Regions from separate parts of the Bradyrhizobium sp. CCBAU 53421 genome, predicted to be linked through region 3. Evidence: predicted binding sites of a transcription regulator. Region 3 holds the regulator's gene; each other region holds the start of a gene.
The links. The regulator LexA, encoded in region 3, represses DNA repair genes until DNA is damaged. The targets are predictions, from matches to a motif close to TGTTCNNNNTGTGTTCNG.
Positions count from the first base shown of each region.

Region 1 (10,297 bases), 320 kb from region 3:
CGACGCGGTTTGTCGATGCGATCCTGGTGGAAGGCCTGAAGCCGCAGGCACGCCAGCAGGTGCATCTGTCCGCCGATGAAGCGACAGCCGTGCGCGTCGGTCAGCGTCACGGCAAGCCCCACATTTTCAAGGTCGATGCAGGTGCCATGCACGGCAAGGGATTCAAGTTTTACCGGGCGGACAACGGGGTATGGCTGACCGACCGGGTGCCGCCGGAGTTTCTCGGGCAGTGACGGCGGATTACGCTTCGCCAATTCGCCCGACGACCTGTGCACATTGGGACGCGCAGGTGCTATAATCCCGGCCGAACAAGGGAAAACAGGGAGGATGCCATGCATCATACCTTGGTGCCCAGCGACCGCGTCGAGCATGTCTGCGTGTTCGGACGCGACGGCACGAAGCTCGGCTCGATCGAGCGGCTGATGCTCGACAAGGTGAGCGGCACGGTGGCCTACGCCGTGATCAAGACTGGTGGCGTGCTCAGCACTCACCACCATTATCCCGTCAAATGGACGGCCTTGAAATTCGATCCCGCGCGCCAGGCCTTCGAGGCCGAGGTGACGCTGGACGATCTGCGCACCGGCCCGTCCGAGTTCGACGGCGACGAATTCGACTGGGGCGACCGCTCGCACGCGTACACGCACCCGAATTATTGGGCGGTGTAGGGCGGGAGTGGGCTGCTCCAGTCATCGTATCCCGCATGAGCCAACGGGTCGCGCGAACACGCGCCCGATGACAGGCTCAGAGAGATGCGGGAGCCATCCACTTGTTCGGCCGACAGTCCCGGATATCGCTTCGCTCATCCGGTCTACTTGCTCCTGCGCTTCTGGTAGCTTTCATCAGCACGCACCATCGTCGCTTCGTCAAAGGCAGACCCATGCCCCAATTCAAGCCCGCCGGCTGGCCTTCCGTGATACCGAGAATTGTCACGCGCGATCTCGCCGGTTTGGCCGGCTTCCTGAAAGACGTTTTCGGTGCGGAAGGCGACGTCCGCTCCGGCGCGCCAACGGAAATGCGCATCGGAGACTCGATCATCCTGATCAGCGACGGCGGAGGCGTCCGCGGGGCCATGCCGGCCTTTCTCTATGTCTACGTCGAGGACGCGGACGAGACCTATCGGCGGGCGATAGCGGCCGGTGCTGAATCGATCGAGGCACCTGCCGATACGCCCTATGGCGACAGGCGAGCGACGGTCCGGGATTCCTGGGCAAACGTCTGGCAGATAGCCACTTACCGAGGAAATCCGTAGGATGGGTGGAGCGAAGCGATACCCATCGTTCGGGCCGCGAGATGAGTCGATGGGTTTCGCTTCGCTCTACCCATCCTACGCGCTACGTGCGACGGGCTTGGTCCGCTCGAAGCAACCACATGACCTGGTCGTGATACTGGGGTGGAAATGCGACTGAAAGCGGATGGTCCGCCGGTCGCGACATCTTGCAGACAGCGTCATTCAGAATTGCCACATAGGTCATGGCGTTCGACACGTCGCTAATCAGGGGTACGTCCGTATGCGTTACGAATACGGGACCGCGGGGCAACCATGAGAGATCGCGAATACATTCCTCGAATGCATCCCAAGTGTTGCCAAAGTAATCGGGGAATCGGAGCTGCGCTGCGAGCGTAGCCAAGAGCGCTGCTTTGCTTGTCACGTTTTCGGGAATGTTTGCGCGCGCCGCAGCGGTGTGCGGAGCGCTGTCATCTCCGAACGCGAAGCTTGTTTGCGGCTCGCTCACCCTACCAATGTCACTCCGCCGCCTCGCTCGCTGAGCTCTTCCTCGGCTTGCTGTTCGCCTTCTTCAGCACCGGTGCCAAAAACTTGCCCGTATAGCTGCGCGGCGCCTTGACGATGTCCTCGGGCGGGCCCCAGGCGACGATTTCGCCGCCGCCGTCGCCGCCTTCGGGGCCGAGGTCGATCACCCAGTCGGCGGTCTTGATGACTTCGAGATTGTGCTCGATCACCACCACCGTGTTGCCCTGGGCGACCAGCTCGTGCAGCACCTCCAGAAGCTTGGCGACGTCATGGAAGTGCAGGCCGGTGGTCGGCTCGTCCAGGATGTAGAGCGTGCGGCCGGTGGCGCGCTTCGACAGCTCCTTGGCCAGCTTGACGCGCTGGGCTTCGCCGCCCGATAGCGTCGTCGCCTGCTGGCCGACATGGATGTAGTCGAGGCCGACCCGGTGCAGGGTCTGGAACGTCTCGCGCACGCGCGGTACCGCCTTGAAGAACTCGGCGGCTTCCTCGACGGTCATGTCGAGCACGTCGGCGATGCTCTTGCCCTTGAACAGCACCTCGAGGGTCTCGCGGTTGTAGCGCTTGCCCTTGCAGGTGTCGCAGGTGACGTAGACGTCGGGCAGGAAGTGCATCTCGATCTTGATGACGCCGTCGCCCTGGCAGGCCTCGCAGCGGCCGCCCTTGACGTTGAAGGAGAAGCGCCCGGGCTCGTAGCCGCGCGCCTTGGCCTCGGGCAGGCCGGCGAACCATTCGCGGATCGGCGTGAACGCGCCGGTATAGGTCGCGGGGTTCGAACGCGGGGTGCGGCCGATCGGCGACTGGTCGATGTCGATGATCTTGTCGATGTGCTCGAGGCCCTCGATGCGGTCATGCGGCGCGGCGCCTTCGCTGGCGTTGTTCAGTTTGCGCGCGATCGACTTGTAGAGCGTATCGATCAGCAGCGTCGACTTGCCGCCGCCGGAGACGCCGGTGACGCAGGTGAACAGGCCGAGCGGAATCTCGGCCGAGACGTTCTTCAGATTGTTGCCGCGGGCATTGATGACCTTGATGGTGCGCCGGTGGTTCGGCGGCCGCCGGTCGGGGACGGGCACCGAAAGCTCGCCGGTGAGATATTTGCCGGTCAGCGATTTCGGGTTGCGCATGATCTGGTCGGGCGTGCCCTCGGCGACGATGTGGCCGCCATGCATGCCGGCGCCGGGCCCGATATCGAGCACGTAGTCGGCCAAACGGATCGCGTCCTCGTCGTGCTCGACCACGACCACGGTGTTGCCGAGGTCGCGCAGCCGCTTCAGCGTGTCGAGCAGGCGGGCATTGTCGCGCTGGTGCAGGCCGATCGACGGCTCGTCCAGCACGTAGAGCACGCCGGTGAGGCCGGAGCCGATCTGCGACGCCAGGCGGATGCGCTGGCTCTCGCCGCCGGACAGCGTGCCTGACGAGCGCGACAGCGTCAGGTAGTTGAGGCCGACGTCGAGCAGGAAGGTCAGGCGCTCGCGGATCTCCTTGAGGATGCGGGTCGCGATCTCGTTCTGCTGCGCGTTCAGCGCCTCCGGCACCGTCTCGAACCACTCGCCGGCGCGCTTCACCGAAAGCTCGGAGATCTCGCCGATATGCTTGCCGCCGATCTTGACGCACAGCGCCTCCGGCTTCAGGCGGTAGCCGTGGCAGCCCTCGCAGGGCACGTCGGAGAAATACTTGCCGAGCTCCTCGCGGGCCCACTCGCTCTCGGTCTCGCGGTAGCGGCGGTCGATGTTGGTGACGACGCCCTCGAACGGCTTCTTGGTGTCGTAGGAGCGGACGCCGTCCTCATAGGAGAACTTGATCTCGTCGTCGCCGGAGCCGTGCAGCAGCGCGTTCTGGACCTTCTTGGTCAGGTCCTTCCACTTGGTGTCGAGCGTGAACTTGTAGTGCTTGCCGAGCGCGGTCAGGGTCTGGATGTAATAGGGCGAGGACGATTTCGCCCATGGCGCGATCGCGCCCTTGCGCAGGGTCAGCTCCTTGTCGGGGATGACCAGGTCCTCGTCGATATGCTGCTCGACGCCGAGGCCGCCGCAGGCCGGACACGCGCCATAGGGGTTGTTGAAGGAAAAGAGTCTGGGCTCGATCTCGGGAATGGTGAAGCCGGAGACCGGGCAGGCGAACTTCTCCGAGAACAGGATGCGCTCGGGCCCGCTCTTGTCGTGGATCTTCGCGGTCTTCTTCTTGTCCTCGGCGGCGGCCGCGGGCGCGTCGGCGTATTCGATCACCGCGAGGCCCTCGGCGAGCTTCAGCGCGGTCTCGAAGCTTTCGGCGAGGCGCTGGGCGAGGTCGGGGCGCACCACGATGCGGTCGACCACGACGTCGATGTCGTGCGGGAATTTCTTGTCGAGCGCGGGCGCCTCCGCCAGCTCGTAGAAGGTGCCGTCGATCTTGACGCGCTGAAAGCCCTTCTTGAGGTACTCGGCGAGCTCCTTCTTGTACTCGCCCTTGCGGCCGCGCACGACGGGCGCCAGCAGATAGAGGCGGGTGCCCTCGGGGAGCGCCAGCACGCGGTCGACCATCTGCGAGACGATCTGGCTCTCGATCGGCAGGCCGGTCGCGGGCGAATAGGGCACGCCGACGCGCGCCCACAGCAGGCGCATGTAGTCGTAGATCTCGGTGACGGTGCCGACCGTGGAGCGCGGGTTCTTCGACGTCGTCTTCTGCTCGATCGAGATCGCCGGCGACAGGCCATCGATCTGGTCGACATCCGGCTTCTGCATCATCTCCAAAAATTGCCGCGCATAGGCCGACAGCGACTCGACGTAGCGGCGCTGCCCCTCGGCGTAGATGGTGTCGAATGCCAGCGACGACTTGCCGGAGCCGGACAGGCCGGTGAACACCACGAGCTTGTCGCGCGGAATCTCGACGTCGATGTTCTTCAGATTGTGTTCGCGCGCGCCGCGGATCGTGATGGCGCGCGATGAGGAGCCGGCGTTCTGTTGGCGCTTCGCCTTGAGCACTTCATCCATTGCGACAGTTCCGGGCGCATGATCGGGCGCCTTTTGGGCGCGCATCGCCGGTGATGCCGGGAGCTTGCGCCGATGGGGTGTGAAGACTGGAACGTAGGAAGAACGGTCGACAATTTCCAGTGCTGAGTCGCGTCCATCAACGGATAGTTTGCCTGTTGGCAGCAGCCGTCAGCAGGGGTCGGTTCCGCCAGGGCCTTTTCCCGCTCCGATGGAAGCGGAACGGGCTCTCGATTTCTGTTTTGCCGCGGTTTTCTCGACGCGAACCGGGATCGATCCCGGATCAAGTCCGGGACAGGCCTCGCTCGAAAGCACTCATAAGCAAAAAGGCCGGCGCGAGGCCGGCCTTTCCGTACGATCTGCGCGCAGATCGATCTCAGTATTCGGCTCAGTACTTAGCTTAGTACTTGGCGACGATCGGGCCGCCGAAGTGATAGTTCACGCCGAACTGCACGCTGTGCAGGTTGAGGTCCGGCGAGGCAACGCCGAAATAGGTCTCGCTGCCGAGGCTGCGATACAGGTACTCGCCCTTGATCGACCACTGCGGGGCGATGAACGCCTCGATGCCGGCGCCGACGGTCCAGCCGGAGTGGAAGTTGCTCTGCGAGGCGGTCACGCCGAGCGCGCTGACGCTGATCTTGTTGTCGACCCAGGCGTAGCCGCCGGTGCCGTAGAACAGCACCTTGTCGACGGCGAAGCCGATGCGGCCGCGCGCGGTGCCGAGCGCGTCGATCTTGCTCTTCACGGTGACGCCGAGCGTGTTCACCGAAGCGTCGACGTCAGCCCATGCGCCGTCAGCCTCGAGGCCGTACACGATGTTACCGGCCTGCCAGTTGTAGCCGATGGTGCCGCCGGCGAAGCCGCCTTCCATCTTCGGATTGCCGGAGTCCTCGCTGGCATAGCCACCGAAGCCGCCGATGTAGAAGCCGGTCCAGTTGTAGATCGCGGCCGGCGGCGGCGCCTTCACGTAAGGCGCGCGTGCCGCCATATCGGCGGCCATTGCTGGTGCAATTGCGCTGAGGGCAAACATGCCGGCCGAGGCCAGCAAAACATTCCTGATTTTCAAAGTCCCAGTCCCATTTTCTTGTTGTCCCCTTCAAACGTTGAAGGGAGCGTCACAGCAGTGTCGCGTGACGATCATGTGTTTCTACATAGAAACCTCGGAAGTTGTGTATCCGTGAAACCACAATGCACGGAAAACGGCCCAGGCGTGGCGCGCGCTCGCACGCAACACAAGAGCCGGCGCGCGGCCGGCTCTTGTGTTCGTCGTGTACGTGCGTGTGCGACCGCCGGTAGCTCAGTATTTCGCCGATACGACCGGGCCCGGCGAATTGAAGTGGTAGTTGATGCCGAGCTTGACGGTGTGGAAGGTGTCCTTCCACTCCGAGCGATCGTTGAGTGTGGGCGTGTACTGGATCGGCGCGACCTTGCCGAGATCGATGTAGTTGTACTCGAGCTTGGCCGACCAGTTGACGGCGAACCACGCTTGATTCGTGGCTATGGTTCGGCGCGCCGGCTGCGCAGGCAAGCCGGTCACAAAAAGGCCGGCGCGAAGCCGGCCTTTCCTTAGGTCAAATCCGAGTCGCGCGATCAGTAGCGCGCAACCACCGGGCCGCCCCACTTGTAGTTCACGCGGACGGTGACGAGGTCGACGTCCTGGCGATCGCGGATGCTGCTGAACAGCGCGCCGGCCGGCGTGGTGAGGTTGTAGGTCTTGTCCTGCATGAACAGGTGGTCGTATTCGACACCGGCGGTCCAGTTCGGCGCGAAGCCGACTTCGATGCCGGCACCGATGGTGCCGCCCCAGCGGGTGTCGCTGGCGCTGCCGGCGAGGACGCCGGTCGGCGTGAAGTAGGTGTTGAAGCGGTTGTCGGTCAGCGCCGCACCGCCCTTGGCGTACAGCAGCACGTTGTTGACGGCGTAGCCGATCTGGCCAGTGAACAGGCCGAACGCGTCGATCTTGCTCTGGTTGGTGAACAGGCCCGGGAACAGCGCGCTGTTGTTGCTGCCCTTCAGGTCGGCCCAGTCGCCCTGCGCTTCGAGGCCGAACACCCAGGCGCCCGCCTGCCAGCGATAGCCGATCTGGCCGCCGGCGACGCCGCCGGTCGCATCATGGCAACCATCCGATCCGATGAAGATGCCGCCCGGGACCTGGTCCCAGCAATTGTGGCTCGAGCCCCAGCCGCCGTTGACGCCGATGTAGAAGCCGCTCCAGTCATAGACGGCGGCGATCATCGGCGGCGGCGCCTTGGTGTAGGGGCGTGCCGCAAGATCGGCGGCCGCGGCCGGCGCAGCGAATGCAATCAGGGCAACCGTACCGAGCAAAAACTTCTTCATCGTGAAACTCCCAGCTCCCAATCGGCTTCCAAAGGGTCCCGAAGCGCGATCTCAGACGCGAGCGCCCGTCTGATGGGTGCTAGCTATACGCTGATTCAACCGGAAGCGCCGTCTCCCAAAAGCCACACTCGCGGAAGAAGTGTGGCCGTTGCAAGGCATTGATTTTTCGCCGGTTTTCTCGTGCTGTGGAACCGGCAGGCAGCCCCGGATCGAAATCGGATGCCGCTCGACCGGCGCCGGCGGGCTCTACGGCTGGTTGTGGCGAACAAAACTGGAACATTGTCGGCGGCGGTGCTATATCTCGATATCCGTGGATAAACCGCGCGACGGCAAAGGCAGCGAGCCGGCTCCGGCGTATAGGGTCATCCACGACGCCTGCAAAGTAAGTGGCGAAGGTTGAGAGTGGCGGCCGATGTCCGGACGCCCGGTTTTGAGTGGAGATGATGCGATGGCAGGAAGCGTGAACAAGGTGATCCTGGTTGGAAACCTCGGCAAGGATCCGGAAATCCGGCGGACGCAGGACGGCCGTCCGATCGCCAATCTTTCCATCGCCACCTCGGAAACCTGGCGCGACAAGGGCACCGGCGAGCGCAAGGAAAAGACCGAGTGGCACCGCGTCGTGATCTTCAACGAAGGCCTCTGCAAGGTCGCCGAGCAGTACCTGAAGAAGGGCGCCAAGGTGTACATCGAGGGTCAGTTGCAGACCCGCAAATGGACCGACCAGAGCGGCGTCGAGAAGTACTCGACCGAGGTCGTGCTGCAGGGCTTCAACTCCAACCTCACCATGCTTGACGGGCGGGGCGGCGGAGGCGGCAGCTTCTCCGATGACGGCGGCAGCGATTTCGGCTCGTCCGGTCCGGTCAGCTCGGCGCCGCGCCGTGCGGTCGCCGCCGGCGGCGGCAGCCGCAACAGCGACATGGACGACGACATCCCGTTCTGATCGCGGCTCGCGCGTTCCAGCGCTCCGCCGTTCCGTGAAGATTATTTCGCGGAACGGCGTGGCGTTTTGTCGTGGCAATATCTTCGTGTGAATTATGATGATAACTCTCTAAACGTCTGTAGTGTCTTGTCCGGCTGATGGCGTCCCGTGTGGGTTCCTAGGACTTTGACACAGGCAAATGTAAATGATATTTACATTGGCCTGCGGCAAGTGATGTCTGGCCGCGAGCTTCACTCGAGGGCTGCCATCATGAGCCTCGCGCCATTGCTCGACGCTGCGCCTGCGATCCCGCTCCACGCCTTTGCCGCGATGGCCGCCTTCGTGCTCGGCTCCATCCAGCTCGCCGCACCGAAGGGCACGCTGCCGCACCGGACGCTGGGCTGGATCTGGGTGATCCTGATGCTGGTCGTCGCCGGGAGCTCGTTCTGGATCCACCAGATCCGGCTGCTGGGCCCGTGGAGCCCTATCCATCTGCTGTCGATCTTCTCGCTGGCCATGCTGGTGCTCGGCGTGACGGCGGCGCGGAGCCACAACGTTCGCCGCCACAAGTTCACGATGATCGGCATCTTCTTCGGCGCGCTGGTCATCGCCGGCCTGTTCACCTTCGTGCCCGGGAGGATCATGCACGCCGTGGTGTTCGGGCACTGAGGGAAGCGAAATCGCGCGTTCCGTGCGCAATTCGGCACTCGCCATTGGCTTCCCGCGCCATGCAGCGATCGAAGCCGGCAACAAGCCCGTAAGTGCATGAAAAAACGAAGGGAAAAACGGCTTGCCGGAGCCGCGCAAGGGTGGTTATCAGGCCCCCGATGGGCTATATGATTCCCCAGCAGAACTGACCGGATTTCCCCTTTGTCCGATAACGACGACCACAAGCCCGGCGAGCCGCCGGGGCCCTCAGATATTCGTCCCGTTTCCATTCTCGACGAGATGAAGAAGTCCTACCTCGATTACGCGATGAGCGTGATCGTGTCGCGTGCGCTGCCCGATGCGCGCGACGGGCTCAAGCCGGTGCACCGGCGCATCCTCTATTCGATGCATGAGCAGGGACACACGCCGGACAAGAAGTATGTGAAATCCGCCCGCGTCGTCGGCGACGTGATCGGTAAATATCACCCGCACGGCGACCAGTCGATTTACGACGCGATGGTCCGCATGGCGCAGGATTTCTCGCTGCGCGTGCCGCTGATCGATGGCCAGGGCAATTTCGGTTCGGTCGACGGCGATCCGCCGGCGGCTTATCGATACACCGAGGCGCGGCTGACCAAGGCGGCGCTCGCCGTGCTGGCCGACATCGACATGGAGACCGTCGATTTCCAGCCGAACTACGACAACTCCGAGAAGGAGCCGTCGGTTCTGCCGGCCCGGTTCCCGAACCTCTTGGTCAACGGCGCCGGCGGTATCGCCGTCGGCATGGCGACCAACATCCCGCCGCACAATCTCGGCGAGGTGGTCGACGCCTGCGTGGCGCTGATCGACAATCCGGCGCTCACGATCGACGAGCTGATCGACATCATTCCCGGACCTGACTTCCCGACCGGCGGCGTCATCCTGGGCCGCCAGGGCATTCGCAGCGCCTACCATCTCGGCCGCGGCTCGATCGTGATGCGCGGCAAGGTGACGATCGACACGATCAGGAAGGATCGCGAAGCCATCGTCATCACCGAGATTCCCTATCAGGTGAACAAGGCGACGATGGTCGAGCGCATTGCCGATCTCGTCAAAGAGAAGAAGATCGAAGGCATCGGCGACCTGCGCGACGAGTCCGATCGTGACGGCTATCGCGTCGTCATCGAGCTGAAGCGCGAAGCGGTGCCCGACGTGGTGCTGAACCAGCTCTACCGGTTCACGCCGCTGCAGACCAACTTCCCGGCCAACATGCTGGCGCTGGATTCCGGCCGTCCGCAGACCATGAATCTGAAGGACCTGCTCACCATCTTCGTCGCGTTCCGCGAGCAGGTGGTGACGCGGCGGACCAAGTTCCTGCTCGGCAAGGCGCGCGATCGCGCGCACATCCTGGTCGGCCTTGCGATCGCGGTCGCCAACATCGATGAGATCATCCGGGTGATCCGGACCTCGCCCGATCCGAACACCGCGCGCGAGGCCCTGATGTCGCGCGACTGGCCGGCGCGCGACGTCGAGGCGATGATCACGCTGATCGACGATCCCCGGCATCGCATCAACGAGGACGGCACGCTGCGGCTGTCGATGGAGCAGGCCAGGGCGATCCTCGATCTCCGGCTGCAGCGCCTGACCGCGCTGGGGCGGGACGAGATTTCCGAAGAGCTCGACAAGCTCGCGGCCGAGATC
Region 1 covers NZ_CP030047.1:5,178,347-5,188,643, reverse strand. Annotated here, with positions in the region: gene XH92_RS24815 (RNA 2'-phosphotransferase) at 1-233, shown strand, start outside; gene XH92_RS24810 (PRC-barrel domain-containing protein) at 333-665, shown strand; gene XH92_RS24805 (glyoxalase/bleomycin resistance/extradiol dioxygenase family protein) at 878-1,249, shown strand; gene XH92_RS24800 (barstar family protein) at 1,332-1,649, opposite strand; gene uvrA (excinuclease ABC subunit UvrA) at 1,744-4,716, opposite strand; gene XH92_RS24790 (outer membrane protein) at 5,114-5,773, opposite strand; gene XH92_RS24785 (outer membrane protein) at 6,011-6,241, opposite strand; gene XH92_RS24780 (outer membrane protein) at 6,304-7,050, opposite strand; gene XH92_RS24775 (single-stranded DNA-binding protein) at 7,499-7,990, shown strand; gene XH92_RS24770 (DUF2306 domain-containing protein) at 8,240-8,638, shown strand; gene gyrA (DNA gyrase subunit A) at 8,840-10,297, shown strand, end outside.
Region 1: a site for LexA is predicted at 4,804-4,821, ahead of uvrA (excinuclease ABC subunit UvrA). Genes of this name have one in related genera too.

Region 2 (10,297 bases), 4.1 Mb from region 3:
CCATTGTGGTCGACGCTCTTCAGCGCATTGGTCGAGACGCGCAGGCGCACGTTGCGGCCGAGCGCATCCGAGATAAAGGTCACGTTGGCCAGGTTCGGCAGGAAGCGCCGCTTGGTCTTGATGTTCGAGTGGCTCACCTTGTGGCCCGTCTGGGGGCCCTTGGCCGTCAGTTCGCAGCGCCGGGACATCTTACAAAATCCTTATTGCATCCCCGCCTCGTCTCAGGCGTGCATTCGCACGGCCCGCGCGGGGGTTTTGAATTCGCGTCCATTTTCCAGGAACCGCGGGTGTATAGGGGCAGAATAGGAGAGCGTCAAGATTATATCGCCGCATGGACGTCCCGGGAAATGGCGGTTCATAAGCCGTTCCAGCCACTTAACCGCGGATATGGCAACCATATAAAGGGCGTATTCGGCTGCAAGTCTTGGTTCCATAAGAGATGCGCGTGTTGTCCGGCCGAATTGAAGGACCAAAATGGACGACGAACAGAGCGCCGATAGCAGGACCGTCAGGTAGGTTAAGTGACCACCGCCATTGCCATTTTGCCCCCGCTCGGCCGGCTCCTCGGCCTGTGCGCGGGCGCATTGCTGCTGTTCTGCGCCGAGCGCGCCAGCGCCCAGGGTCGGCTCGACGCCCAGTATGAGGCGACGCTCGCCGGTATCCCGGTCGGCAAGGGCTCCTGGACCATCGAAATCGGCGACGACACCTTCTCGGCCGCGGCCCAGGGCGGCACCGCAGGCCTGTTGAAGGCGTTCTCCGGCGGCACCGGCTCGGGCGCATCGCAGGGCCGTGTCGTCAACGGCTCGCTGGTCGCCTCCGCCTATACCGCAACCACCACCACCTCGAAGAAGTCGGAGACGATCCGGATGGTGCTGGCCAATGGCGGCATCAAGGAATCCGCGATCGAGCCGGAGCCGCCGGTCGATGCCGACCGCCTGCCGGTGACCGATGCGCAGAAGAAGAACGTGTTCGATCCGATGACCGGCTCGTTCCTGCGCGCGCCCGGCAATGCCGAATTGATGAGCCCGGATGTCTGCCGCACCGGCGCCGGCGTGTTCGACGGCCGCATGCGTTACGACCTCAAGCTCGACTTCAAGCGGGTCGAGATCGTCAAGGCCGAGCGCGGCTATCACGGCCCGGCGCTGGTCTGCGCGCTCTATTTCGTGCCGATCTCCGGCTACATCCCGGATCGACCCGTCATCAAATACCTCGCCGCCCAGCGCAACATCGAGATCGCGTTCGTGCCGATCGCGGGCACCCGCCTGCTGGTGCCGTTCCGCATGACGATCCCGACCCCGCTCGGCCAGGCCATGCTGGAAGCGACGTCCTTCGTCACCACAGCCGCGCCGCCGCGCGTGGCGAAGACGCAGTAGCCTCTCCACCTTCTCCCCTTGTGGGAGAAGGTGGCGTGGACGCAGTCCACGCCGGATGAGGGGTCTCTATCCGCGGAGACAGACCCCTCACCCGGCTTCGATGCTACCGCATCGAATCCACCCTCTCCCACAGGGGGAGAGGGTACTTCGGAGGCGCTGCGCGGGACGCTCGGGAATGCAACAAACGTCACCAGAATCCATTTGACTCTTGCCCGCTTCTGATTCGACTCGTCGGCCCCTGGAATTTAAGGAATTCAGTCCGCATATCCTATGCTTGTGGAGCCCTCTCAAACTTGATCTAGTGCCGCCGCATCAAGACTCGCCGAGATGTTGCGGTGAACGTTTCGGGTCTGGAATGGAGTCAGCGATTCGGCCGCGATTCGTTCTAGACTCGTTCCGAAGCTTAAGGGTGGCGCGGAAAGCGTCGCATTGTGAGACAGATTTTGCGAAAGGATGCGTGAAGGAGTGAACCCCGAGGCGTCAGTCTTTCACCGTCACCCTGAGGAGGCCGCGGAGCGGCCGTCTCGAAGGGCGACGGCCCTGCTGTCCCAACTGGCAGATCGTCGCGCGTGGAAATATCTCGGCCGTGCATCCTTCGAGACGCGCTGACGCGCTCCTCAGGATGACGGGTCAGGGATCTTGCCTTCAATAAAAGAAACACCTGCAAAATATGGTTTTCTCAACTTCGTTCGGAAATGACCGCGTGCCCGGTGCGGGCGTCACTGCGGTGCTGGGGCCGACCAACACCGGCAAGACGCATCTCGCCATCGAGCGCATGCTGGCGCATTCGTCGGGCCTGATCGGGCTGCCGCTGCGGCTGCTGGCGCGCGAGGTCTACAACAAGATCGCCGACCGCGCCGGCGTCGACAACGTCGCGCTGATCACCGGCGAAGAGAAGATCAAGCCGAAGGCGCCGCGCTTCTGGGTCTCGACCGTGGAGGCGATGCCGCGCGATCTCGACGTCTCGTTCCTCGCGGTCGACGAGATCCAGATCGCGGCCGATCTCGAGCGCGGGCACGTCTTCACCGATCGCATCCTCAATCGCCGCGGCCGCGACGAGACGCTGCTGCTGGGCGCTGCGACGATGCGGCCGATGATCGAGCGGCTGCTGCCGGGCGCCTCGATCGTCACGCGGCCCAGGCTGTCGCAGCTCGAATTCGCCGGCGACCGCAAGATCACGCGGCAGCCGCGCAGAACGGCGATCGTCGCGTTCTCCGCCGATGAGGTCTACGCGATCGCCGAACTGATCCGCCGCCAGCATGGCGGCGCTGCCGTGGTGCTGGGCTCGCTCTCGCCCCGCACGCGCAATGCGCAGGTCGCGATGTTCCAGAACGGCGACGTCGATTACCTCGTCGCGACCGATGCGGTCGGCATGGGGCTCAATCTCGACGTCGATCACGTCGCCTTCGCCTCCGACCGCAAATATGACGGCTATCAATTCCGCCGGCTGACGCCGGCCGAATTCGCCCAGATCGCCGGCCGCGCCGGGCGCGCGACGCGCAACGGCACCTTCGGCACCACCGGCCGCTGCGCGCCGTTCGAGCCGGAGCTCGTCAACGCGCTGCAGAACCACACCTTCGACAGCGTCAAGATGCTGCAATGGCGCAACGCCAGGCTGGATTTCTCCTCGCTCGGCGCGTTGCAGGTGTCGCTGGCGCTGACGCCCAATCATGAGGCACTGACGCGGGCCCCGGTGGCGGAGGACCTTCGGGTGCTCGAACATGTCGCACGCGACGCCGAGGTGCGTGAATGGGCGCATGGGGCTAAGGCGGTGGAGCGGCTGTGGGAGGCCTGCCAGGTTCCGGACTACCGGAAGCTGTCGCCGGCCGCCCATGCCGAACTCGTGACCACGCTGTATGGCTTCCTGATGCAAAAGGGGCGTATCCCTGACGCATGGTTTGCCGCCCAGGTCGACCAGGCCAACCGGACCGACGGCGATATCGACACGCTATCGGGCCGGATCGCGCAGATCCGGACCTGGACCTTCGTTGCCAACCGGCCCGACTGGCTCTACGACCCGGACCACTGGCAGGGGATCACGCGCGATCTCGAAAATAAATTATCCGATGCGCTGCATGAACGGCTCACGGAGCGTTTCGTTGACAGGCGGACCAGTGTATTGATGCGCCGCCTGCGGGAGAACTCAGTTTTGAATACGGAAATTGGCAAGACCGGTGAAGTGATCGTGGAAGGCCACGTGATCGGCCGGCTCGATGGTTTCACCTTCGCACCTGATGCGGCCGAGGCCGGCAGCGACGCCAAGGCGCTGCAAGCCGCCGCCCAGCAGGTGCTGGCGCGCGAGATCGATGCGCGTGCCGAGAAACTGGGCGCCGCTCCCGACGAGCAGTTCGTGCTGACCTCCGACGGCACCATCCGCTGGACCGGCGATGCGGTGGCCAAGCTCGTGGCCGCCGACGACGCGCTGCATCCGCGGCTGCGCATCATTTCCGACGAGCGGCTGACCGGCGCCTCGCGCGAAGCCGTGCAGACCCGGCTCGATCTCTGGCTCAAGACGCATATCGAGAAGCTGCTCGGGCCGCTGTTCGAGCTGTCCAAGGCCGAGGATATCCAGGGCATCGCCCGCGGCATCGCCTTCCAGCTCGTCGAGGCGCTCGGCGTGCTCGAGCGCAGCAAGATCGCCGCCGAGATGAAGGATCTCGACCAGCCTTCGCGCGCGGCGCTGCGCAAATACGGCGTGCGCTTCGGCGCCTATCACATCTACTTCCCGCAGCTCCTGAAGCCCGCGGCGCGCTCGCTGGCCTCGCTGCTGTGGGCCGAGAAGCAGAGCAATGTCGACATGGCTGCGCTGTCGAACGTGCAGCATCTGGCGAGCAGCGGCCGCACCTCGTTCCCGGTCGACAAGCAGCTCGCGCGCGACGCCTATCGCGTGCTCGGCTATCGCCAGTGCGGCGAGCGCGCGGTGCGCGTCGACATTCTCGAGCGGCTCGCCGACCTGATCCGCCCGGCGCTGGCCTGGCGCGAGACCTCGCCGGGCGAGAAGCCCGCGGGTGCGTTCGACGGCCGCGGCTTTGTCGTCACCCAGGCGATGACCTCGCTGACCGGCTCGGCCGGCGAGGATTTTGCCTCGATCCTGCGCGCGCTCGGCTACCGCATGGACCGCCGTCCGCCGCTGCCGCCGAAGGCTGTCGAGGCTGCGCCGGTTGAGGCCACGGAGGCCGTGGTCGAGAGCACCGAGACCGTTGCCGCCGAGACGCCGCCGACCGAGGCGACGTCTGATGCCGCCATCGACGCGCCGGTCGATGCCGCCGCCGAGGCCACGGCCGATGCGCCGGAGGCTGCGACAGATCAGCCGGTGTCGGGCGATCCTGCACCGTCGGCCGCGCTGCTGCCCGACGTCGGCTTTGCCGAGGTGGTCTCCAGCGAAGCGACGCCGGTGGTGATCGAGACCCATCAGGATGCAGTGGCCGAGCGCGCCACGCCGGTCGACGCGCCCGTTGTTGCCGAAGCGTCCGCCGCTGAAGCCCCTGCTGCTGAAGCACTCGCCGAGCCCGCGCCGGCCGTGGAAGCCACTGCGGAGACACCGTCAGAGCCCGGCGCCGAAGCGCCTGCGGAGACGGCGAGCGCTGATGCTGCACCCGCCGAGGCCGCTCCCGCCGCCGCGGAGACGCCGGCCGAGCCGCAACTGGTCGAAGTCTGGCGTCCCGGCGGCCGCTCCGACGAGCGCCGTCCGCATCATCGCGGCCACGACCGCAACCGCGGCCGGCATCAGAACAAGCCCGCCGAGGGCGCGCAGGCCGCCGAGGGCGGTGGCGAAGGCGAGAAGCGCGAGCATCATCGCCGGACGCGCCGCCACCAGGATTTCCGCACGCCGCGCCCCGGCGCGCCCGCCGAGGCGGCGGCTGCGCCTGCCGATGGCGCGCAGGCCCGCGACAATAGGGACGACAAGGGCCAGCGCCGCGAGCGGTTCGAGGGCAAGGGTCGCGATCGCGACAATGAGCGTCGCCGCGACAACAAGTTCGGCGGCGATCGCAAGGGCGAGCGCGGCGATCGTGACCGTGGCGGCCGCGATTTCGGCAAGGGCGGCCGCGACAAGCGCGAGAGCGGCCCGTCGCATCGGCCCTACGCCTCGAGCGCGCCGCGCGAGCGCGACCGTCCGATCGATCCGAATTCGCCTTTCGCCAAGCTTGCGGCCCTGAAAGAGCAGCTCGCCGGTCGGAAGGAATAATCGGACATAGCGTTTTCGAGCGAAGTGGGCACCGGTTCGCGTGAAGAAAACGCGTCAAACATAGAAGTCCTTTGGACAGACAGCGCCTCGACAAATGGCTGTGGCACGCGCGGGTGGTGAAGGCCCGCACCAGTGCGGCCGAACTCGTCGCATCAGGTCATGTCCGCATCAACGGCACGCGCGAGAAATCGCCGGGCCATGCGGTGAAGGCGGGCGACGTCGTCACCGTCGCGCTCGACAGCAGCGTCCGCGTGCTGAAGGTGATCGGCTTTGCCGAGCGGCGCGGCGATGCTGCCTCGGCGCGCGTGCTGTACGAGGATTTGCAAGGAGGCAAGGAATAGCTATTTAGGGCCAGCAATTCCTTGCGGGCCAGGTATTCCTGCGCTACCCAACCCCAGAAAAACTGGATCGTTTCGGAGTTTTGGATGACCTACGTCGTCACTGAAGCCTGCATCAAGTGCAAATATACCGACTGCGTCGAGGTCTGCCCCGTCGATTGCTTCTACGAGGGCGAGAATATGCTGGTCATCCATCCTGACGAATGCATCGATTGCGGCGTGTGCGAGCCGGAATGTCCGGCGGACGCCATCAAGCCGGACACCGAGCCGGGGCTGGAGAAGTGGCTCGAGGTCAACCGCGACTACGCCAAGAGCTGGCCGAACATCACCCAGAAGAAGGACTCGCCCGAGGACGCCAAGGAGTGGGAAGGCAAGGAAGGCAAGTTCGAGAAATATTTTTCTCCGAATCCGGGCAGCGGCGACTGATTCGTCCGGATCAGCTGGGACTACCCCGATAAGGGCGGGCTCAGGCCCGTCGCGGCCCTCCGTTCGGCCGCCGATTTAACCCTAATGACGGACATATGACCTGAGGATGCCCTGTTATGCCCGGAATCGGGCGTAAACCATTGATTTTTGCGGAAAATGTGCTATATCTGACACATTACAGGCCAAGAACCCCTTGCCATGCGTACCTTGTGGCTTCGAGGTTCCCGCAAACTCGAACAGGGGCGTGGCAGTATCCGCGCGCAGGCTGTGTCACAGAAAACGCGTAAAAAGAGTGCTTCAAAGACGACGAAGAAAGCCGCTGTCGTTGCTCGCAGCGCAACCAAGGGCCGTGCCAAGGCACCCGTGAAGGGAGCCAAGAAGGCGGCGGCTGCAAAGTCCTCAAAGAACAAAAGAAGCGTGATGCCAGAAAAGACTGCCAAGACTGCCGCGAAAGCGGCAGCTGCGAAGCCCGCTGCTGCGAAGGTCGCCCCCAAGACTGCTGCTGCGCCGAAGCCGGCTGCCCCGAAGGCTGCCGTCCCCGCCGCTGCTCCGAAGGTTGCCGCCAAGCCTGCAGCCGCGCCGCGCGTCGAGGAGCCGAAGAAGGTCGTGACCCAGCGCCAGGGCTTCAAGGCCAACGAATTCGTGGTCTATCCCGCTCACGGCGTCGGCCAGATCCTGGCGATCGAGGAGCAGGAGATCGCGGGCGCCAAGCTCGAGCTGTTCGTGATCAATTTCATGAAGGACAAGATGACGCTGCGCGTCCCGACGGCGAAGGTCGCCAATGTCGGCATGCGCAAGCTGTCGGAGCCGGCGCTGGTCAAGAAGGCGCTGGAGACGCTGAAGGGCCGTGCCCGCGTCAAGCGCACCATGTGGTCGCGCCGCGCCCAGGAATACGAAGCGAAGATCAACTCGGGTGACATCGTCGCGATCGCCGAGGTGGTCCGCGACCTCTATCGTTCGGAATCGCAGCCCGAGCAGTCCTACTCCGAACGCCAGCTCTATGAAGCGGCGCTCGACCGCCTGTCGCGCGAGATCGCCGTCGTGCAGCACTCGACCGAGACCGAGGCGATCAAGGAGATCGAAGGCCAGCTCGCCAAGAGCCCCCGCCGCGGCGCCAAGGCGGAAGCCGAGGGTGAAGGCGAGGGCGATGCCGACGGTGAGGATGCCGATAGCGATGGCGACGATACCGCCGTCGAGGACGAAGCCGCCTGAAAGGGTTCGACGGATTGAAAACAAAAGCCCGGTCGCAAGACCGGGCTTTTTGTTTGGGGCGAAGTGTCGCCGCGCGACCTTGCATATCGCCCCTGCCGCAATCGCCGCTTGGCGGATCGCCGCGACTCATGACCTCTTGCGCCACGCTGGCGGCGGGATCGCGGAACCAGCAGGGGGCGCGGCATGCTTGCAGGACGGTCGCTGGGACGCGATTACGACTGGCTGTGGACCGCATTCGCGGTCTCGACGTTCGGCACCTGGATCGCGTTCGACGCCTTGCCGCTGCTGGCGATCCTGGTGCTGCATGCACGGCCGGAGGCGGTCTCGGCGCTTGCGGCCGTGGGCCTGCTGGCCGGGGCTGCGGTCGCGCTGCCGCTCGGCCCCTGGATCGAATTCCGCCGCAAGCGGCCGGTGATGATCGCGATGGATCTGATCCGCTTCGCCGCCACGATCAGCATCCCCATCACCTTCGCGCTCGGCTGGCTGAGCCTTGGCCAGCTCCTGATCGTGTCGATCATCATGGCTGCCGCCGACATCGCGTTTCGTTCGGCGAGCGGTGCTTGCCTCAAAACGCTGGTCAAGCCGGACGATCTGGTGACCGCGAACGGGCGGCTCGAGGGAACGATGTGGACCGCGGCCGCGATCGGACCTGCGCTCGGCGGTGTCGCGATCGGGATGTTCGGTCCGGTCACGACCGTGATCGCCAATGCGATCAGCTTCCTGCTGTCGGCACTGGCGATCCGCCGGATCGGCGGCGGTGAGCCTGCGCCCGCCCGGCGCCACGCGAAGGCATTTCGCGCCGCCGAGCTGACCGAGGGATGGCGCAGCATCCTCGCACATCCCGTGCTTCGCCTGCTGTTCGTCAACACCGTGCTGGTCAACGGCTTGATCATGGCGACGGCGCCGTTGCTCGCGGTGCTGATGCTGCGCGATCTCGGCTTCGCGCCTTGGCAGTACGGGCTCGCATTCGGGGCGCCGTGCATTGGCGGCCTGATCGGCGCGCGGCTCGCGCCTTCGCTTGCCGCGCGCTGCGGACAGCACAATGTGCTGCTTGCGGCCGGTACGCTCCGTGCGTGCTGGTCGCTCGGCCTCGCCCTCATGCCGCACGGCGCCACGGGCATCGCCGTCGTGTTTGCGCTTCAGTTCGGCCTGGTCACCTGTGCCGGCATCTTCAATCCGGTGTTCGCGGCCTATCGTCTCGCCCAGATCGAGATGGAGCGGACCGCGCGCGTGCTCTCGGCCTGGACGATCACCAGCAGCGCAACCATTGCCGTGCTGACGGCGCTCTGGGGCGTGCTGGCGGGCATTGTCGGCGTCCGCGCTGCGGTGGCACTGAGCGGACTGCTGCTGCTGACGACGCCGCTCTTGCTGCCGCGCCGCGCGCTCAGGGTGTGGCAGGGGACCAACTCCCCGCGAACTGAAATCCCCCGATAGACCAAAACCCCTCGCTCGGGCAGGCTGAAGTTCCAGGCTATCCGCACCGCTCGCCGATCGGACGAACGGCACTCACTGCCGAGTTATCCTTAAACGGAACGCCGGTAACTTTCGCGCGTTCGCTCGCCATTGGAGGAGAGTGGACCATGGCATCAAAGGCAGTCATTTTCTTCGCGGGGGTCGGAACAACCTTCATCATTCTCGGTGCCGGGTTCGGTGGAGGACTGTTCATGGCAAACTCGGCGCTCAAGGATTCCGCCGGCGCCCAGACGCGGGTCTCTTCGCCGGCAGCCGCGGAACCAGCACGCGTTGTCCTGCCATCCTCGGCAGAAGCCGCGCCGGCACCGCAACCTGCGACCCAACCGGAGCCCGCGGCTTCAGAAGCCGCGGCGCAGCCTCCGCCGTCGCAGGTGCGGCCAGAGCCAATCAAGGATGTCCAAGGGCCCGTCGAGAAGCAAGCGGATGCAGTGGAGGCGAGGAAGCCTGCCCCGGAAGAACGGGAGCGACGCAAGCGGTATGCTGAACGCAAAGCGAAGCGTATTGCGTCCGAGCAGGCGAGACGTCAGCAGCGGCGGATCGAGCAAGGCGATCAACGCCGTGAAGCTCCGGTGCTCCTGGAGCAGGCAGAACGCCGCGAAGTGCCGATCATGGCGTCCGAAGACGACGACGCCCCGCGTCGTCCGCTTGTGAACTTCTTCGGGAATGACTGAGCGCACCACACGGTGAAGGAGTCGAGGAACAGTCCGCGTTGGTGTCGATAGAGAAGGCTCGTTCGTCTGATGGCTAACGAAAACTCCATGGCTTCCACCGCCAGCCCTGAACAACGTATAGAGCTGGCCTCGGAAGCGATCCGTCAAATGGCTGAGCACGCCGTATTCGAACCCTTGCCACGACAGGATCGGTGGCTGCATCATTTGAGTGAGGCGACCAAGGCGGCGCCGCTCCAATCACTCACCATCGCCTTCTTGCTGGGGGTCTTCCTGGCGCACCGGTAGCCGTCGGAGGCCGCTCGATCCGCGGATTGGCCGAGCCCGGATTACGCTTCGCTGCATCCAGGCTGCAAGAGTGGCCAGTCGAAACTACTTCACCCGCTGCTTCTCCAGCTTCCGCGCCAATGTCCGGCGGTGCATGCCGAGGCGGCGGGCGGCTTCGGAGATATTGAAGTCGGTCTCGATCAAGGTCTGGTGGATGCGCTCCCATTCCAGCGTCTTGATCGAGGTCGGCCGCGCACCGACCTCGATGGCGGCATTGCCTTGCGCTTTGAGGAAAGCGGCCTCGATGTCGTCGGTGTTCGATGGCTTGGCCAGATAATGGCAGGCGCCGAGCTT
Region 2 covers NZ_CP030047.1:8,994,267-9,004,563, reverse strand. Annotated here, with positions in the region: gene rpmB (50S ribosomal protein L28) at 1-188, opposite strand, end outside; gene XH92_RS41650 (DUF3108 domain-containing protein) at 543-1,373, shown strand; gene XH92_RS41645 (helicase-related protein) at 2,044-5,559, shown strand; gene XH92_RS41640 (RNA-binding S4 domain-containing protein) at 5,631-5,900, shown strand; gene fdxA (ferredoxin FdxA) at 5,985-6,323, shown strand; gene XH92_RS41630 (CarD family transcriptional regulator) at 6,744-7,535, shown strand; gene XH92_RS41625 (MFS transporter) at 7,719-8,969, shown strand; gene XH92_RS41620 (hypothetical protein) at 9,116-9,679, shown strand; gene XH92_RS41615 (hypothetical protein) at 9,767-9,964, shown strand; gene XH92_RS41610 (response regulator transcription factor) at 10,049-10,297, opposite strand, start outside.
Region 2: a site for LexA is predicted at 1,755-1,772, ahead of XH92_RS41645 (helicase-related protein). Genes of this name have one in related genera too.

Region 3 (10,297 bases):
GAGTGCGACGTATGCTGGAATGGGCGGTGGTGTATATCAGGAACCGGACATAACTAAAGCCCCGGCTGACCTTTTGCAGGCCAAACCAGGCTCTGAAACCGGACTCTGAAACCAGGCTTGGCCGGGCGGCGCGAATTTGGCAGAAGGTTAAGCTTAATCCTTCAGGGAACCCTTTGATGACGACTGACACGACGGCAGAGGCAGGGCGCGACTTCATCCGCGACATCGTCCAGGCCGATCTCTCCTCCCACAAGCACAACCGGATCGTGACCCGCTTTCCGCCGGAGCCGAACGGCTACCTGCATATCGGCCACGCCAAGTCGATCGCCCTGAATTTCGGCATCGCGCAGGAATTCGGCGGCCAGTGCAATCTGCGCTTCGACGACACCAATCCGACCAAGGAGGAGCAGGAGTACATCGACTCGATCCAGGCCGACGTGCATTGGCTCGGCTACGATTGGGGCAAAAACCTCTTCTATGCGTCGGACTATTTCGAGCGCCTGTACGATTGGGCCGAGGGCCTGATCAAGGCCGGCTACGCCTATGTCGACGACCAGTCGCAGGAGGAGATCCGCACTTCCCGTGGCACGTTGACTGAGCCCGGCAAGAACTCGCCGTTCCGCGACCGCTCGGTCGACGAGAACCTCGATCTGTTCCGCCGCATGAAGGCCGGGGAATTTCCGAACGGCGCGCGGGTGCTGCGCGCCAAAATCGACATGTCCGCCGGCAACATCAACCTGCGCGACCCCGTGCTGTACCGCATCCTGCACGCCCACCATCCGCGCACCGGCGACAAATGGTCGATCTATCCGAGCTACGACTACGCGCATGGCCAGTCGGATGCCATTGAAGGCATCACCCATTCGATCTGCACGTTGGAGTTCGAGGATCATCGTCCGCTCTATGAGTGGCTGCTCGACAAGCTGCCGGTGCCGTCGAAGCCGCACCAGTACGAGATGGCGCGCCTCAATCTGACCTACACGCTGCTGTCTAAGCGCGTGCTGACCCAGCTCGTCCGCGACGGCCATGTCGCAGGCTGGGACGATCCGCGGATGCCGACGGTCGCGGGCCTCAAGCGCCGCGGCGTGCCGCCGGCCGCGGTGCGCGAGTTCATCAAGCGCATCGGCGTTGCCAAGGCCAACAGCGTGGTCGATGTCGGCATGCTCGAGTTCTGCATCCGCGAGGAGCTGAACCGCACGGCGCTGCGCCGCATGGCGGTGCTGCGACCGCTCAAGGTCGTGATCGAGAACTATCCGGAAGGCCAGGTCGAGGAGATCGAGGCGATCAACCATCCCGACAATCCGGAAGCCGGCACCCGCAGGATCGCCTTCGGCCGCGAGCTCTATATCGAGCGCGACGACTTCATGGAGAACCCGCCGAAGAAGTTCTTCCGCCTCTCGCCCGGCAATGAGGTGCGGCTGCGCTATGCCTACTTCATCAAGTGCACCGGTGTGGTGAAGAATGACGCCGGCGAGGTCGTCGAGCTGCGCGCGACCTACGATCCCTTGACCAAGGGCGGCAACGCCCCTGACGGCCGCAAGGTGAAGGCGACGATGCACTGGCTACCGGCGACGCAGTCGAAGCCGGCGGAAATCCGCATCTACAATCAGCTGTTCGCCAATCCGAGCCCGAACGCCGCCGATTTCGCCGCCGATCTGAACCCACAGTCGCTGGAAGTGCTCAGTGATGCGCGGGTCGAGCCTGCGATCGCCGAGAGCAACTCGCTGGACGCGATGCAGTTCGAGCGGCAGGGCTATTTCGTGCGCGATGCGGATTCGACGCCGGACAGGCTGGTGTTCAACCGCACCATCGGTCTGCGCGACACCTTCGCCAAGGAAGTCGGCGGCAAGGGCTAGCGCAATCCGCGCGGACAAAAGACGGAGGCGATCGATGCCTGACGAAGCCGACGAGATCGTCTCCGCCATCATCGCACGATGGTCCGCAGGTTTCGGCGAGCTCAATGCCGATGCGCTTGCCGCGCTTTATTCGCAGCACGCGTTCTTCTTCGGCTCGAACCCGACGCTGTATCGCGGCCGCGATGGCGTCAAAGCCTACTTTGACGGCCTGCCGCGCTGGCAGGGGCCGCGCGTTCGGTTCAGCGATGTCAGGGCCGCGCGGGTGAATGCCGATCTCGTCAACATGGCTGCTATCGCGTCGTTCTTCCTCGACGGCGAGGCGCCGTCGCTCGCCGTCAAGATCACCTGGGTGATTACGCGCGAGGACGGTGACTGGAAGATCGCCTGCCATCATGTCTCATCGCAGACGCCGTTGATCTAGGCTTAGCCCTGGAGCTGACACAAAAAGTCGAGGGCCGGCGGGCCCTCGTAGTCAGGGAGAGTGCATGGGCAGTGCTCGGGGCCGAGCGTCATGCGCCTCGCGGCTGCCGCTCATCCACGCGCTCTTGCACCCAACTTGGAAGCTATCCGGATCTCGCTGCATCGCGAGGAGGGACCAAGGTCGTAGGCCGTGGAGAGCGGCTTCCGGGCGGACGGACGGCAGCACGGTCGTCGGCTTGCGGATCATCAGCGGCAATCGCAGGTCGGACCGATGCATTTTTGTCCCCGCCACACCATGTCTTCGAAAGAAGGAGGTGAGGATCATGCGGATTCAACACTGGCAGGATGCTGCCAGCCTGTTGGTGGGCGTCTGGCTGGTCGCGTCGCCGTTTGCACTGGGCTTCTCCGGGGCAGCTCTCTGGATCTCCATCGCGCTCGGATTGGGCGTCGTGCTGTTTGCCGTGGAGGCATTCATCATTCCGTCCTATCTGGAGGAATGGGGTGAGATGCTGATGGGGGTGGCTCTGGTGTTGGCACCCTGGACGTTTGGCTACCAACAGGGATCGGCCACGACGAGCAGCGCTCTCGCCGGCATCGTGGTGATCGTGCTCGCTTGCTGGGAGCTGACGGTGGATCGTGATTTCGCCACTTGGTGGCACGATCGCTGGCATCACCGAGCTGGCTGAGAGGAAGCCGACTGAAACGTTGGTCTGACCGCCGACCACCGGCGGCGGGAGAGCTTGCAATTGCGCGAAGCTGCGTCCCCTCCAGGCCGCGTTGATGGAACACGCACGCAGCCTTTGCAGAGAAATCACGCCGGCGACCGCGAGCGGGACGATAGAGAAGCGTCGTCCCGCACTTGCGGGAAAGCGGCTATCGCCGTCGCTGCAGGGGTAGAGCGCTTTCGAGCGAAGTGGAAACCGGTTCGCGTAAAGAAAACGCGTCAAAACGAGATTCTAGAGCCCCGTTCCGATTCCATCGGAACGGAAACGGCTCTAGTCGCCCCTCGGCCACGTCACTCCGTCACGATGCAACTCTTGCCTCGATCTGCTCCCAAATTCTGGTCTTGCGTGTCTCCGGCATGACAAGGAGGGCGATCACGAAGCACACCGCGGGGACGACAATCGGGTAGATTAGCGCGTAGCCGATGCTGCCGGTCGCTGCGAAGCCGGCTGATGTGATGAACGGCACCAATCCGCCGCCCCAACCATTGCCGATATGATACGGCACCGAGACCGAGGTGTACCTGATCCTGGCCGGGAAGAATTCCGCCAGGAACGCTCCGACCGGCCCGTACACCATCCCGACGTAGCAGACGAGGATGAAGATGATGAAGACGGCGACCGGATAGTTGATGTGTCCCGGCTGCGTGACCGTGCCGAGCCACAGATACAGGGGATAGTAGGTGATCGCGGCAAGCAGCATCCCGCCGAGGATCACGGATTTGCGGCCGATCTGATCCGACAGCCAGCCAAAGAAGATCAGGCTCGGCGTTGCGATCAGCAGTGCGGTTCCCACGATGTAGGCCGAGGTCACCGGATCGACCTTGGAGACCTGTTGCAGGAAGTATAGTGCCCAGAATTGACCGCTGTACCAGACCACGCCCTGTCCGATCAGGACGACGATGGCGATCAGGATGTACTTGATGTTGGGGCTGAGGAAAGCTTCGCGCCAGGGATTCCTGGTCATTTGTCCGCGGGCCTTGATCTCCTGGAAAATCGGCGTCTCCTGGAGCTGGAGCCGGATGTAGATGGCGATGGCCACCAACAGGAACGAGACCAGGAACGGAACGCGCCACGCCCATTCGTCGAAGGCCTGATTGCCGGCCCAGGTCCGGGTCAGGACGATCACGGCCAGCGACACCACGATCCCGAGCGTCGGCGAGGTTTGTAGCCAGCCTGTGTAGTAGCCCCGGCTGTCGTCCGGAACATGCTCGGCGACATAGGTGATGGCGCCGCCATATTCGCCGCCCAGGCATAGACCCTGGATCATCCGCAGGCCGAACAGGACGAATGCGGCCGTCACGCCGATCGACTGATAAGTTGGGATCAGTCCGATCGCGCCGGTTCCGAGGCCCATTCCGCTCAGCGTAATGAGGAACGTATATTTGCGGCCGACCCGATCGCCCATCCATCCGAACAGGAAGGCCCCCAATGGACGGATCAGGAATCCCGCAGTGAACAGCGCGATCGTGCTCAGCAGGGCCGCGATGGGGTGGGACTGTTCAAAGAACTTGACCGACAGAACTGCGGCCAGGCTGCCAAAGATATAGAAGTCATACCACTCAATGATGTTTCCCACTGACGCAGCGACAATCACGCGACGAAAATCGCTCGGTACTTGAATTGCCATGTGCGGCTCCTCTCAAATGCAAACGCTACGCCTCGCGTTTTTCAGCGATCGATCCGCTCGCGGCGTGCGCGTGGTGCGCGGCGTTGCAGGCGAGATTTGCGAGTTCGTCCGCAACGCCTGGTCTCAGGGGGAGTTGTGGGCCACCTGAGAAGAGCTCCAGCGGCTGTCAGGTGCCGCGAGCCGTCACTGCCTCGTCCCGTCTGTCCGGGGGTGGAGGCATCGGGTTAGTCTAGTCCCAATGGGATCGGTACCTAATGAGACTTTCGGCTTGATCGGTTTGACGCAGGCTACATCTGGGCCTGGCGCGGGGAGCCGCGACAAAGGTCGGTCCTGGTATCCCGGCCTTGCCCGGCGGTATTCTGCATCCGTTCTGCTAGCAGTGAGGTCACAACTTCCGGTAGCTTCGCAGCCCGGCAGGGATCGCGAGCGGAATGGCGGAGCAGGGCACAACGCCGGGCGGCAGACGCGGCTACGCGGGGACGTGGCCGCCGCGCGCGGCTATGCCAGCCGGCGGCTATGTTCCGGCGCGCGCCAGCATCTGGCGGCCTCTCGTCGAGACGCTGCGGCAATGGGCGCGTGCGGAGGCGGGCGCCGGGCGGCTGTTGCCCTGGGTGCCGGTGGCGTTCGGGACGGGCATTGCGTTCTATTTTGGGGCCGAGCACGAGCCGGTGCTGTCGGTCGCCGCCAGCGTCGCCGTCGCGCTCTGCCTGCTGGCGCTGCTGCTGCAGCGGCGCAGCGTGTTTCCCGCCATCGTGATGCTGGCTGCGGTCGCTGCGGGCTTTGCGACGGCGACCTGGAAGACCGCGCGGATCGCCCATGGCGTGCTGGCGCGGCCGCTATTTTCCGTGGCGCTGACCGGCTTTGTCGAGACGCGCGACATCAGGGAGAAAACCGACCGCTTCGTACTGCGCGTCGTGTCGATGGAAAGCCAGCGCGAGGTACCAAAACTCGAGCGCGTCAGGCTCTCAGTGAAGAAGGGCACCGCGCCCGATGTCGGCAGCTTCGTCGAATTGAAGGCGCGGCTGATGCCGCCGCTCGGGCCGCAGCGTCCGGGCTCCTATGATTTCGGCCGCGACCTCTATTTCCAGGGCATCGGCGCCTCCGGCTTCGTGATGGGCGCGGTCAGGACAAAGGAGCCGCCTGCGACCGGCGGCCTTGCGCTGCGTTATGCCGCCTTCATGCAGTGGCTGCGCGACGCCATCGACGCGCGCATCCGCACCACGCTGGACGGCGATCAGCGCGCGATCGCGACGGCGCTGCTCACCGGGCGGCGCGATGCGATCACGACGCCGGTCAACGACGCGATGTTCATCTCGGGGCTCGGCCATGTGCTGTCGATCTCCGGCTACCACATGGCCGTGGTCGCCGGCGTCGTGTTCTTCACGATCCGCGCGCTGCTTGCGCTGTTTCCGGCGCTGACGGCCGGACACCCGATCAAGAAATGGGCGGCGGCGGCCGCGCTGGTCGCGGCGGCGTTCTATCTGCTGCTGTCGGGGGCGGAGGTTGCGACCCAGCGATCGTTCTTCATGACGGCCGTGGTGCTGATCGCCGTGATCGTCGATCGCCGCGCGATCACCTTCCGCACGCTGGCGGTGGCGGCGCTGATCGTGCTCGCGATCGCGCCGGAATCGCTGGTGCATCCGAGCTTCCAAATGTCGTTTGCCGCGACGCTCGGGCTGGTGGCACTGGTGCAGATCGGGCTGCCGAACCTGCTGGCGTCGCCCGACCATTCCGCCACCGCGCGGGTCGCTCTGTGGGGCGGGCGCGAGCTCACCATGCTGATGCTGGCCTCGCTGGTGGCTGGGCTCGCGACCACGCCCTACGCCGCGTTCCATTTCCATCGCGTGACGCCCTACGGGCTGCTGGCCAACCTCGCAGCGATGCCGGTGGTCTCGGCGGTCGTGATGCCGGCCGGCCTGCTCGGGCTGCTTGCGATGCCGTTCGGCTTCGACGGCGTGTTCTGGGCGATCATGGGGTTTGGCATCGACTGGATGATCCTGGTGACGCAATGGGTCGCCGCGCTCCCCGGCGCGGTCGGCCGGATGGCGGCGTTTGGGGCCGGGCCGATGATCATGGCCAGCGCCGGCCTGATCCTGCTCGGGCTGTTGCGCACGCCGCTGCGTTGGTCGGGGGCGGTGCTGCTGGTGGCGGCTTCGGTCTGGGCGGTGCGGGTGCCACAGCCGGACGTGCTGGTCTCCGCCGACGGCCGCAATGTCGCGGTGCGGGGCGGCGACGGCCGGCTGCATCTGATGCACAGCGCCAAGGACGCCTTCCTCATCAAGGAGTGGCTGGCGGCGGACGCCGATGCGAGGACCGCTATGGACGCCTCGCTCGCCGAGGGTGTTTCCTGCGATCCGGGCGGCTGCGTGACGCAGGGGCCCGGCGGCGCCTTCGTCGCGCTGGTGAGCCGGCCCGAGGCGCTGGCTGATGATTGCGAGCGCGCGGCGCTGATCGTGACGGCGCGGCCGGCGCCGAAGGATTGCGCGGCCTCGGTGATCGACGCCGAGCGGTTGCGGCGCCACGGCGCGCTGGTGCTCCGGCGTATCAGGGACGGCTACGCCGTCGATGCGGTCAAGCCCGGCGGGATCGACCGGCCGTGGTCGCCGGCGGTGCCCGGTGATGGCGAGAGCGAGACCACGCTGCGCGCGCCGGCTGCCGCGCCACGGCCCGCCGTGGATGCGACGCCGGCCGAGACCGATCTGCAGGGCGAGGATTAGCCGTTGTCGGGTGAGGGTCCGGTCGGCAGCTCGAACAGGCCGAGATGGAACTCGTCGGAGTCGGGGCCGGCATCGGGCTTCTTGACGAGGGTGAAGGAAGCCTCCGGGAATTGCTCCCAGACCTTCAGGTCATCAGCCGTCACGGTCAGCCAGCCGAACCGGAACATGTAGCGGCCCGGCTCCGTGACGCGTCCAGCCTTTTGCCATGTGACCTTGTCGACCACTGAGCAGGTTTCCGTTGAGCAGGTTTCCGTGAGTGCACGTCCTCCGTGCCCAATGATGCGCCAAGCCGGCCGCCGACGCAAATCTCCTGCCGCGCCCCGGAACCCGGCGTCCGGGGTCGCTCGAAATCGCTCAAGGTCACCCGCCGCCGGATCGCTCATTCCGCGGCGACGATGCGCTCAACCCAAAAACAGCGACGCAAATGCGGAGGGCCGCCGCTCCACAACCTTCGGCTTCTGCTCGACCGGCGGATGCAGTGCCGGCAGTTGCAGCACGCTGACGCGTTGTCCCTCGACCAATTGGGTCACCAGCACATGGCTGCCGTCGGGGAATTCGACCGCGTCGTGATGGCGATCGGGAACGTCGGGCTCGACTTCGTTGAACACGCCGACGCGGAAGTTCATCGTCTTGGTCCAGATCCAGCGGCTGTCGTAGCGAACGTTCTCGGCGAAAGCGAGCTCGGTGCCCGGCAGCATGCAGACCGCGACCGTGGGATCATTCTCCGAAGCAAAGCCGCGGGTCGACGTGCCGCGGAAAGTCGTGGTGATCAGCGTCTCTCCAACAATGGCGGGGCGCGACGCCACGGCGTGCAGACTATAGTCACACATCGGATGGCTCCTCTGTTCGAGGGTAGCGACCCGTGCCTCTCCTTGAGGCATAGGGCCTCTACCAGAGTGGACGATAACGAACGAGTGTCTCCTCGTTTCTGGGCGATTGTACGACTGCTCGACGAACGCCCCGATCACAAACACGCGACGCTGCGTGGGAGGTATCGGAGCGCATCGGGCAGGCGGCACGTTACGCCATCTATCAAGGAACGATTCCGATGTGTTGCTCGTTCCTCGCCGCCGCAAGTATTTGAAATCAGTATTTGCGATAGAGGCCGATCAGCTTGCCCTGGATGCGGACCCGGTTCGGCGGCAGGATGCGCACCTCATAGGCGGTGTTGGCCGGCTCCAGCGCGATCGATGCACCGCGGCGGCGAAAGCGCTTCAGGGTGGCTTCCTCCTCGTCGATCAGCGCCACCACGATGTCGCCGGTGTTGGCGACGTCGTTGCGCTGGATCAGCGCCATGTCGCCGTCGAGGATGCCGGCATCGACCATCGAGTCGCCGCGCACTTCCAGCGCATAATGCTCGCCGGCGCCGAGCATGTCGGGTGGTACGCTGATGGTGTGGCTGCGGGTCTGCAGCGCCTCGATCGGCGTACCGGCGGCGATCCGGCCCATCACGGGGACCGCGACCGGACGGTTGCCGTCGTCCTCGGCAATCGGCGGCGTGCTGGTGCGCTTGCCGAGGGTGCCTTCGATGACGCTCGGCGTGAAGCCGCGGCGGCCGTTGCTGCCGCCGGCCGACAGCTCGGGCAGCTTGATGACTTCGATAGCGCGGGCGCGGTTGGGCAGGCGGCGGATGAAGCCGCGCTCTTCCAGCGCAGTGATCAGGCGGTGGATACCGGACTTCGAGCGCAGGTCGAGCGCATCCTTCATCTCGTCGAAGGAGGGCGGCACGCCGGCCTCTTTCAGACGTTCGTTGATGAAACGCAGAAGTTCGTACTGTTTGCGCGTGAGCATCTCGAGTATTCCCCCGGTTGATAGCGTCGTTCGATTCCGAGACTCTTCAGGTGGGACCCGCAGGCGGGGCTGACCTCAGGAGCGCGGTGCTCGTTGCAAGCGCTCCCTGGTGGTCTCCCGTTTGTAGACACCAGTACTCGAAACAAATCATGAACGGACACTATATGTTCGATATGTGTTCCGCAACCACTTAATTTCAGGTGAACGCGTTCTGCAACGCGCAATCGGCGAGCCGCGAAAGTCTCATTCGGGCAGCGTCAGGATCTCGCATTCGCTGCCTTGAACAGCGGCCGGCGCAAACGGCGGACGCACGAGAAGTGCCCGTGCCGCAGCGAGATTCCCGAGCAGCGACGAGTCCTGCTGCATCACAGGCGTTGCGATCAGCGTGCCGTCCTCGCGCGTCTCGAGACGCGCGCGCAGATAGTCCTCGCGCTGGTCGTTGGCAGCGAGGTCGCGGCCGAGCAGGGCGCTCGCGCGGCGATGATGAATCATTTTTCGGCCGCTCAGCGCCCGAATCAACGGCACCAGAAACAGGAAGGCGCAGACATAGGACGACACCGGATTGCCGGGCAGGCCGATCACCCGCAGCGCCCCTAACCGGCCATGCATCATCGGCTTGCCGGGCCGCATCGCGATCCGCCAGAACGCCATATCGACGCCTTCGGCCTCCAGCGACTGCTTGACCAGGTCGTGGTCGCCGACCGAGGCGCCGCCGGTCGTGATCAGGATGTCGGCGCCGGTTTCCCGCGCCCGGCGGATGCCTGCGGTGGTGGCGTCCACCGTGTCGGCGGCAATCCCGAGATCGACGGTCTCGGCGCCCTCGGCGCGGGCCAGCGCCCGCAGCGCGTAGCCGTTGGAATAGACGATCTGGCCGGGGCCGGGCTGCGAGCCCGGCATCACCAGCTCGTCGCCGGTCGCCAGCACCGCGACCTTCGGGCGGCGGCGCACCGCGAGCTCCGCATAGTTCATGGCGGCCGCAAGCGACAGCGCGCGGTCGGAGAGGCGGCTGCCGGCGGCGAGCAGCACGTCGCCCTCACGGAAGTCGACACCGGCCGGGCGGATGTGCCGTCCGGCGGCAGCTAGCTCGGTGATCGTGATGTGGTCGCCCTCGACGGCGGTGTCTTCCTGGATGATGACGGCGTCGGCCCCGTCAGGGATCAC
Region 3 covers NZ_CP030047.1:4,858,986-4,869,282, forward strand. Annotated here, with positions in the region: gene XH92_RS23240 (glutamine--tRNA ligase/YqeY domain fusion protein) at 177-1,856, shown strand; gene XH92_RS23245 (nuclear transport factor 2 family protein) at 1,891-2,277, shown strand; gene XH92_RS23250 (SPW repeat protein) at 2,600-2,962, shown strand; gene XH92_RS23255 (MFS transporter) at 3,300-4,628, opposite strand; gene XH92_RS23260 (ComEC/Rec2 family competence protein) at 5,060-7,345, shown strand; gene XH92_RS23265 (hypothetical protein) at 7,342-7,569, opposite strand; gene XH92_RS23270 (hypothetical protein) at 7,747-8,175, opposite strand; gene lexA (transcriptional repressor LexA) at 8,432-9,136, opposite strand; gene glp (gephyrin-like molybdotransferase Glp) at 9,380-10,297, opposite strand, start outside.